Regions from separate parts of the Streptomyces sp. NPDC039462 genome, predicted to be linked through region 1. Evidence: riboswitches for the same ligand, from Rfam matches in the RefSeq annotation. Region 1 holds a riboswitch; the other holds the start of a gene.
The links. A riboswitch is a leader RNA that binds a small molecule or an ion and turns the genes downstream of it on or off. The one in region 1 is predicted to bind glycine.

Region 1 (3,395 bases):
CTGCGGCGGGAGGCCGCGGGCGAACTCCACGGCGGGCGCCACGGTGCGGCCCATCCGGTCGGCCGCGTCGCCGAGGGCCTGCCGGAACTGCTGTTCGGAGCTGAAGACGGGGACGTACGCCTGGCCGTCGATCTCCAGGGTCGGCAGGTCCAGGGTGCCGCTGTCGGGGCCCCCGCCGTTCGGCAGCGGGATCCAGATCTGGCTGCGGCCGAGCACCTCGACGATCCGGCCGCCCGCCGACGCGTCGGCGCCGAGGGAGGCGGCGAGGACCTCCTCCAGTTCGTTGCCCGGCCATCCGCCGTACGGATGGGCATGTGCCTGCGCCGGAAAGTCCATCTGTCCAACCCCTGCTCGCGACCGCTCTGCCTGCGGCTCGAACCCTAGCGCCGGTGGGCTCACCGGTCGAAGGCGATCGCCCGCAGCGCCTGCGCCGCATCCCGGTCGAGCAGCACCGCGGAGTGGCAGCCGCGCGGCAGGTCGCCGCGCTCGGTGGCGCCGACGAGGCGGCCGACCGTCCTGCGGTGCCGCGTGAACGCGTACCGCGAGACGCCTCTGCCGCGCTCGCGCTGGCCCTGGAGCGCCGTGTCCACCGGGACGTCGAGCAGCAGCAGGTGCAGGGCGGAGCCGCGGCGGGCGGCCTCGCGGGCGAGCCAGCGGCGCACCCAGGCCTGGGTCCCGCAGTCGTGCACGACGACGCCGGCGCCGGTGCGCAGGGTGCGGCGCAGGCCCGCGTAGTGCGCGAGGCGGACCAGGGGGCGGTAGACCGCGTACGGCAGCAGGCGGGGCATGCGGCGGGCCCAGCGGTCGCGGGTGTCCTGGGAGTCGATGCGCGGGCCCGTGACGGCCTGCCGCATCAGCGTCGACTTTCCGCCACCGGGCAGCCCGGAGACGACGACGAGGTCGCCCTCGCCGAAGGTGAGGCGGCGGGGGCTGTGGCCGGCCCGCTGCCGCAGGTCCCGGACGACGGCCACGGGGAGCGGGCCGCAGCTCTCCGCGGCGGGGGTGGCGGCCTGCTTCGGCAGCGCCACTCCCGTGGTAGTGGCAAAGACACTGGTCCTGCTGCGCACCGTGATCGGCCTCCCCGTAGCGGTCACGTACTGCTTTCCCCAGCAAGTGTAAAGAGAAGGTAATGCGGCACAAGAGCATTCCGGGCAGTGCGATCCGTGTCCTGCCACGGCTCCCCGTGGCCGGGGTCGCGTGCAATGATGTGCCCGCCAACTCCATACCGGCCGTTTGAATCCGCGCGGGAGAGTTCCCGGAGCCAGCACGCACGCGTGCCCGGGGCGCCGAAGGAGCAAGTCCCTCCCTTGAATCTCTCAGGCCCCGTACCGCGCGGGCGAGGCACATCTGAAAAGCGGGCCGCCCCGGTGGCCCCACCCAAGGTGCAAGCCGGGCGTCTCACATATCGGGACACGCTCGGCGAACCTCTCAGGTTCCGATGACAGATGGGGAGGATCGACCTCGCCCGTCATGCCCTGGGAGTTCCCTTCATGAGCACTGCCCCCCGTCTCACCGCCCTCGATGCCGTGCATCGTGCGCTCGGCGCGACCATGACCGACTTCGCGGGCTGGGACATGCCGCTGCGGTACGCCAGCGAGCGCGACGAGCACAACGCCGTGCGCACCAAGGCCGGTCTCTTCGACCTCTCCCACATGGGTGAGATCACGGTCACAGGACCGGCGGCCGTGGACTTCCTGAACTTCGCGCTGGTCGGCAACATCGGCTCCGTCGGTGTCGGCCGTGCCCGCTACACGATGATCGTCGCCGAGGACGGCGGGATCCTGGACGACCTGATCGTCTACCGCCTCGGCGAGACCGAGTACATGGTCGTCGCCAACGCTTCCAACGCGCAGACCGTGCTCGACGCGCTGACCGCCCGCGCCGACGGCTTCGACGCCGAGGTACGCGACGACCGCGAGGCGTACGCGCTCCTCGCCGTCCAGGGTCCCGAGTCCCCCGGCATCCTGAAGTCACTCACGGATGCCGACCTGGACAACCTGAAGTACTACGCGGGTCTGCCGGGCACCGTCGCGGGCGTCTCCGCGCTGATCGCCCGCACGGGCTACACCGGCGAGGACGGCTTCGAGCTCTTCGTCTCCCCCGGTGACGCCGAGAAGCTGTGGAACGCGCTCATGGAGGCGGGCACGCCCGTCGGCATGGTCCCCGCCGGCCTCTCCTGCCGCGACACGCTGCGCCTGGAGGCGGGCATGCCGCTGTACGGGCACGAGCTGACCGCCGAGCTGACGCCGTTCGACGCCGGGCTCGGCCGGGTGGTCAAGTTCGAGAAGACGTCGCAGTCGGACTCCTTCGTGGGCCGCGCGGCCCTGGCCGCCGCCGCCGAGCGCGCCGAGACCGCCCCGCCGCGCAAGCTGGTCGGCCTGGTCGCCGAGGGCCGCCGGGTCCCGCGCGCGGGCTTCTCCGTGGTCGCCGACGGCAAGGTCATCGGCGAGGTCACCTCGGGCGCCCCGTCCCCGACGCTGGGCAAGCCGATCGCGATGGCGTACGTCGACGCCGAGCACGCGGCCCCGGGCACGCAGGGTGTCGGCGTCGACATCCGCGGTACGCATGAGCCGTACGAGGTCGTGGCCCTGCCGTTCTACAAGCGCCAGAAGTGACCCCCCGCACATCGTCCCCGTTCCGCAGCACCCACCCGCGTACAGGAGAATTCGACTCATGAGCAACCCCCAGCAGCTGCGTTACAGCAAGGAGCACGAGTGGCTGTCGGCCGCCGAGGACGGCGTGGCGACGGTCGGCATCACGGAGCACGCGGCGAACGCGCTCGGTGACGTCGTCTTCGCCCAGCTCCCCGCGGTCGGCGACACGGTGGTCGCGGGCGAGTCCTGCGGCGAGCTGGAGTCGACCAAGTCGGTCAGCGACCTCTACTCCCCGGTGAACGGCGAGGTCGTCGCCGCCAACCAGGACGTCGTCGACGACCCCTCGCTGGTCAACTCCGCCCCGTTCGAGGGCGGTTGGCTGTTCAAGGTGCGCATCACGGACGAGCCGGACGACCTGCTCTCCGCCGATGAGTACACCGCCTTCACCGCCGGCTGACCCATACCGATAGGGATCGTGTGATGTCGCTTCTGAACACCCCTCTCCACGAGCTGGACCCGGACGTCGCCGCCGCCGTCGACGCCGAGCTCCACCGCCAGCAGTCCACCCTGGAAATGATCGCCTCGGAGAACTTCGCTCCGGTCGCCGTCATGGAGGCCCAGGGCACCGTCCTCACCAACAAGTACGCCGAGGGCTACCCCGGCCGCCGCTACTACGGCGGCTGTGAGCACGTCGACGTCGCCGAGCAGATCGCGATCGACCGGCTCAAGGAGCTGTTCGGCGCCGAGTACGCCAACGTCCAGCCGCACTCCGGCGCCTCCGCGAACCAGGCCGCCCTCTTC
Region 2 (3,395 bases), on a different contig from region 1:
CCCACCAGGGCGTTGAGGTTGGCCCCGTCGACGTACACCTGACCGCCGGCCTCGTGCACCTCCGCGCAGATGTCGGTCACGTGCTCCTCGAAGACACCGTGCGTCGAGGGGTACGTGATCATCAGTACGGCCAGCTCGTCGCGGTGCTTCTCGATCTTGGCGCGCAGGTCCGCTATGTCGACCTCGCCGTCGTCGGCGGTCTTCACGACGACGACCTTCATGCCGGCCATGACGGCGCTCGCGGCGTTCGTGCCGTGGGCGGAGGACGGGATGAGGCAGACGGTGCGCTGCTCGTCGCCGTTGGCCCGGTGGTAGCCGCGGACCGCGAGCAGCCCGGCGAGCTCGCCCTGCGAACCGGCGTTGGGCTGCAGGGAGACCTTGTCGTACCCGGTCACCTCGGCGAGCCGCTCCTCCAGCTCACGGATGAGCGTGAGGTAGCCCTGGGCCTGCTGGGCGGGCGCGAAGGGGTGCAGCTGGCCGAACTCGGGCCAGGTGACGGGCTCCATCTCCGTGGTCGCGTTGAGCTTCATGGTGCAGGAGCCCAGCGGGATCATGCCGCGGTCGAGCGCGTAGTCACGGTCGGCGAGCTTGCGCAGGTAGCGCAGCATTGACGTCTCGGAGCGGTACTGGTGAAAGACCGGGTGCGTCAGGTAGTCGTCGCCGCGCAGCAGGCCCTCGGGCAGCGTGTCAGCGACGGCGGCGTCGAGCGCCTCGACATCGGCGTCGACGCCGAAGGCGCCCCACACCGCGCTGAGCTGCCGGCGCGTGGTCGTCTCGTCGCAGGACAGGGAGACGTGGTCGGCGTCGACGAGGTGGATGTTGACGCCGGCCTCGCGGGCGGCGGCCACCAGCTGCTCGGCCTTGCCGGGCGCCCGCACCGTGAGCGTGTCGAAGTAGGCGCCGTGGACGACTTCGTAGCCGCCCCCGGTGAGGCCGGCGGCGAGCAGCGTCGCGTAGCGGTGGGTGCGCCGCGCGATCGACTTCAGGCCGTCGGGCCCGTGGTAGACGGCGTACATTCCGGCCATGACGGCGAGCAGCACCTGAGCGGTACAGATGTTGCTGGTGGCCTTCTCGCGGCGGATGTGCTGCTCACGGGTCTGCAGCGCGAGGCGGTAGGCCTTGTTGCCGTCGGCGTCGACGGAGACGCCGACGAGCCGCCCGGGCAGGCTGCGCGCGAACTTCTCGCGGACCGCCATGTAACCGGCGTGCGGCCCGCCGAAGCCCATCGGCACACCGAAGCGCTGCGTCGTGCCCACGGCGATGTCGGCGCCGAGCTCGCCGGGCGAGGTGAGCAGCGTCAGGGCGAGCAGGTCGGCGGCGATGGTGACGACTGCGCCGAGCTCGTGCGCCTGGTCGATGAGCGGCTTGATGTCGCGGACGGCACCCGAGGCGCCCGGGTACTGGACGAGTACGCCGACGACGCCGCGCTCGGCGACCTCGGCGGGCAGGCCGTCGCTCAGGTCGGTGACGACGACCTCGACACCGGTGGGCTCGGCGCGGGTCTGGATGACGGCGATGGTCTGCGGCAGGGCGTCGGCGTCGACGACGAACACGCCGTCCTTGACCTTGCCCATGCGACGCGAGAGGGCCATGGCCTCGGCGGCGGCGGTGCCCTCGTCGAGCAGCGAGGCTCCGGAGGTGGGCAGGCCGGTCAGCTCGGCGACCATGGTCTGGAAGTTGAGCAGCGCCTCGAGGCGGCCCTGCGAGATCTCGGGCTGGTACGGCGTGTAGGCCGTGTACCAGGCCGGGTTCTCCATCACGTTCCGCAGGATGACCGGCGGCGTGAAGGTGCCGTAGTACCCGAGTCCGATCATGGAGTCGAGGACCTGGTTCCGGTCGGCGAGGGAGCGCAGCTCGGCCAGCACCTCGGCCTCGGAGCGCGCGCCGGGCAGATTCAGCGCTTCGGCGTTCTTGATCACATCCGGCACCGCGGCGGCCGTCAGCTCGTCGAGCGAGCCGTACCCGACCTGGGCGAGCATCTTCGCCCGCGCTTCCGCATCGGGCCCTATGTGCCGCTGCTCGAAGGGGATGCCCTGCTCAAGCTCCGAGAGCGGGGTGCGATGGGTGGCAGTCATTGCGGAGGCCTCCTGGTCTGCACGACCTGCGAGGGGTACCACGGCGCGGGTACCCGGACGGCCTCCCCCTCTGTCATCTCAACCTGAGAGCTTCACAGACCGGTCCGTTTCGACAGATCTGCTTTCACCGTCGGTGAGGAAGGGTTCCGAACGTGCCCGCCCGACGCCCGCCCTGCTTTCCAGAGTGACCTCGTCCGTGCGGTACGGGTGCCTGAGAGATTCCGGGGAGGATTTGCTCCTTCGGCGCCTCCGGGATCACGTCCCGGAGAGCTCTCCCGCACGGGGTCAGCAGCCAAGCGCCAGCCTACCAGCGAGGACCCCGGCCGTTCCCTCGAGTGGCCACCTGCCCCGAAGTGCTCTTTCGTAGTGACTACGAATGATTAAAGATGAGTTACGCCCGTTTTCGACGAGCCGCGACCAGCTGGAGGGCCCGTGCAGACCGATATCGATCCGCGCAACCTGATCGGCCGCAAGGCGTTCGACCGGAACGGGACCAAGATCGGCACGATCGACGAGGTCTACCTCGACGACGCCACGGGCGCCCCGGAGTGGGCCGCCATACGCACCGGCCTGTTCAGCCGCGACGCCTTCGTCCCGCTGGAGCCGAGCGAGCTGGCCGAGGACGGCACCCTGCACATTCCCTTCGACCGCGCCCTGATCAAGGACGCCCCGGACTTCGGGGTGGGCCGCCACCTCTCCCCCGAGCAGGAGCTCCAGCTCTACCACCACTACGGCCTCGACACGACGCCACCGGGCGCCCCGCCGCCCCCGCCACCGCCCGACCAGGACTTCGGCCGCATCGCCGGCACAGAGGCCCCCTGACCCACTGGCCCGCGGCCCGACCCGGCACCCGGCCTCACCCCGGGCCCTCCACCGCCACCCGAGCCGCCCCCGACACTCCTTCGAGCCCCGCTTCAGCCACCCTCTCGCCCCGCTGCACCGTCCTGACCAACGGCAGCGGCTCCGCGGGCTCCAGGTCCGGGTCGTCCGTCCGGAACGTCCGCACCCGCCCCGGTGGCGAGTCCGGCGTCTCGAAGCGCACCGTCACCCGGCCGAGACCGCTCCCCTGCACCCAGCCGTGCCCGTACTCGGCATGCCGCACGTCGTGTCCGGCCGCCCACCGCCGCTCGGCAGGCACCACCGGCTCCTCGGCCCGCTCCCGCTCCGGATCACCCGCGGCCGCCTCCGCGGCCGCCGTCCCGCCGGCTTCCTCCGTCGCAGCCCCTTCGGCACCGGCCAGAGCCGCCTCGGCCGCCTGGGCCTGCGCGAAGAGATCCTCCTGCGTGTAGTCCGCGAGCCCCGTGACGCCCACGCCGAGCA

Region 2: another riboswitch for glycine. It lies ahead of gcvP (aminomethyl-transferring glycine dehydrogenase); the one in region 1 lies ahead of gcvT (glycine cleavage system aminomethyltransferase GcvT).

What each region holds. Positions count from the first base shown of each region.
Region 1 covers NZ_JBVKAO010000002.1:291,785-295,179, forward strand. The annotation lists gene ACZ7LU_RS12085 (enhanced serine sensitivity protein SseB) at 1-336, opposite strand, end outside; gene ACZ7LU_RS12090 (AAA family ATPase) at 396-1,073, opposite strand; glycine riboswitch at 1,235-1,341, shown strand; glycine riboswitch at 1,342-1,455, shown strand; gene gcvT (glycine cleavage system aminomethyltransferase GcvT) at 1,491-2,615, shown strand; gene gcvH (glycine cleavage system protein GcvH) at 2,674-3,051, shown strand; gene glyA (serine hydroxymethyltransferase) at 3,075-3,395, shown strand, end outside.
Region 2 covers NZ_JBVKAO010000003.1:9,840-13,234, reverse strand. The annotation lists gene gcvP (aminomethyl-transferring glycine dehydrogenase) at 1-2,075, opposite strand, end outside; glycine riboswitch at 2,265-2,363, opposite strand; gene ACZ7LU_RS17150 (PRC-barrel domain-containing protein) at 2,508-2,897, shown strand; gene ACZ7LU_RS17145 (DNA polymerase IV) at 2,932-3,395, opposite strand, start outside.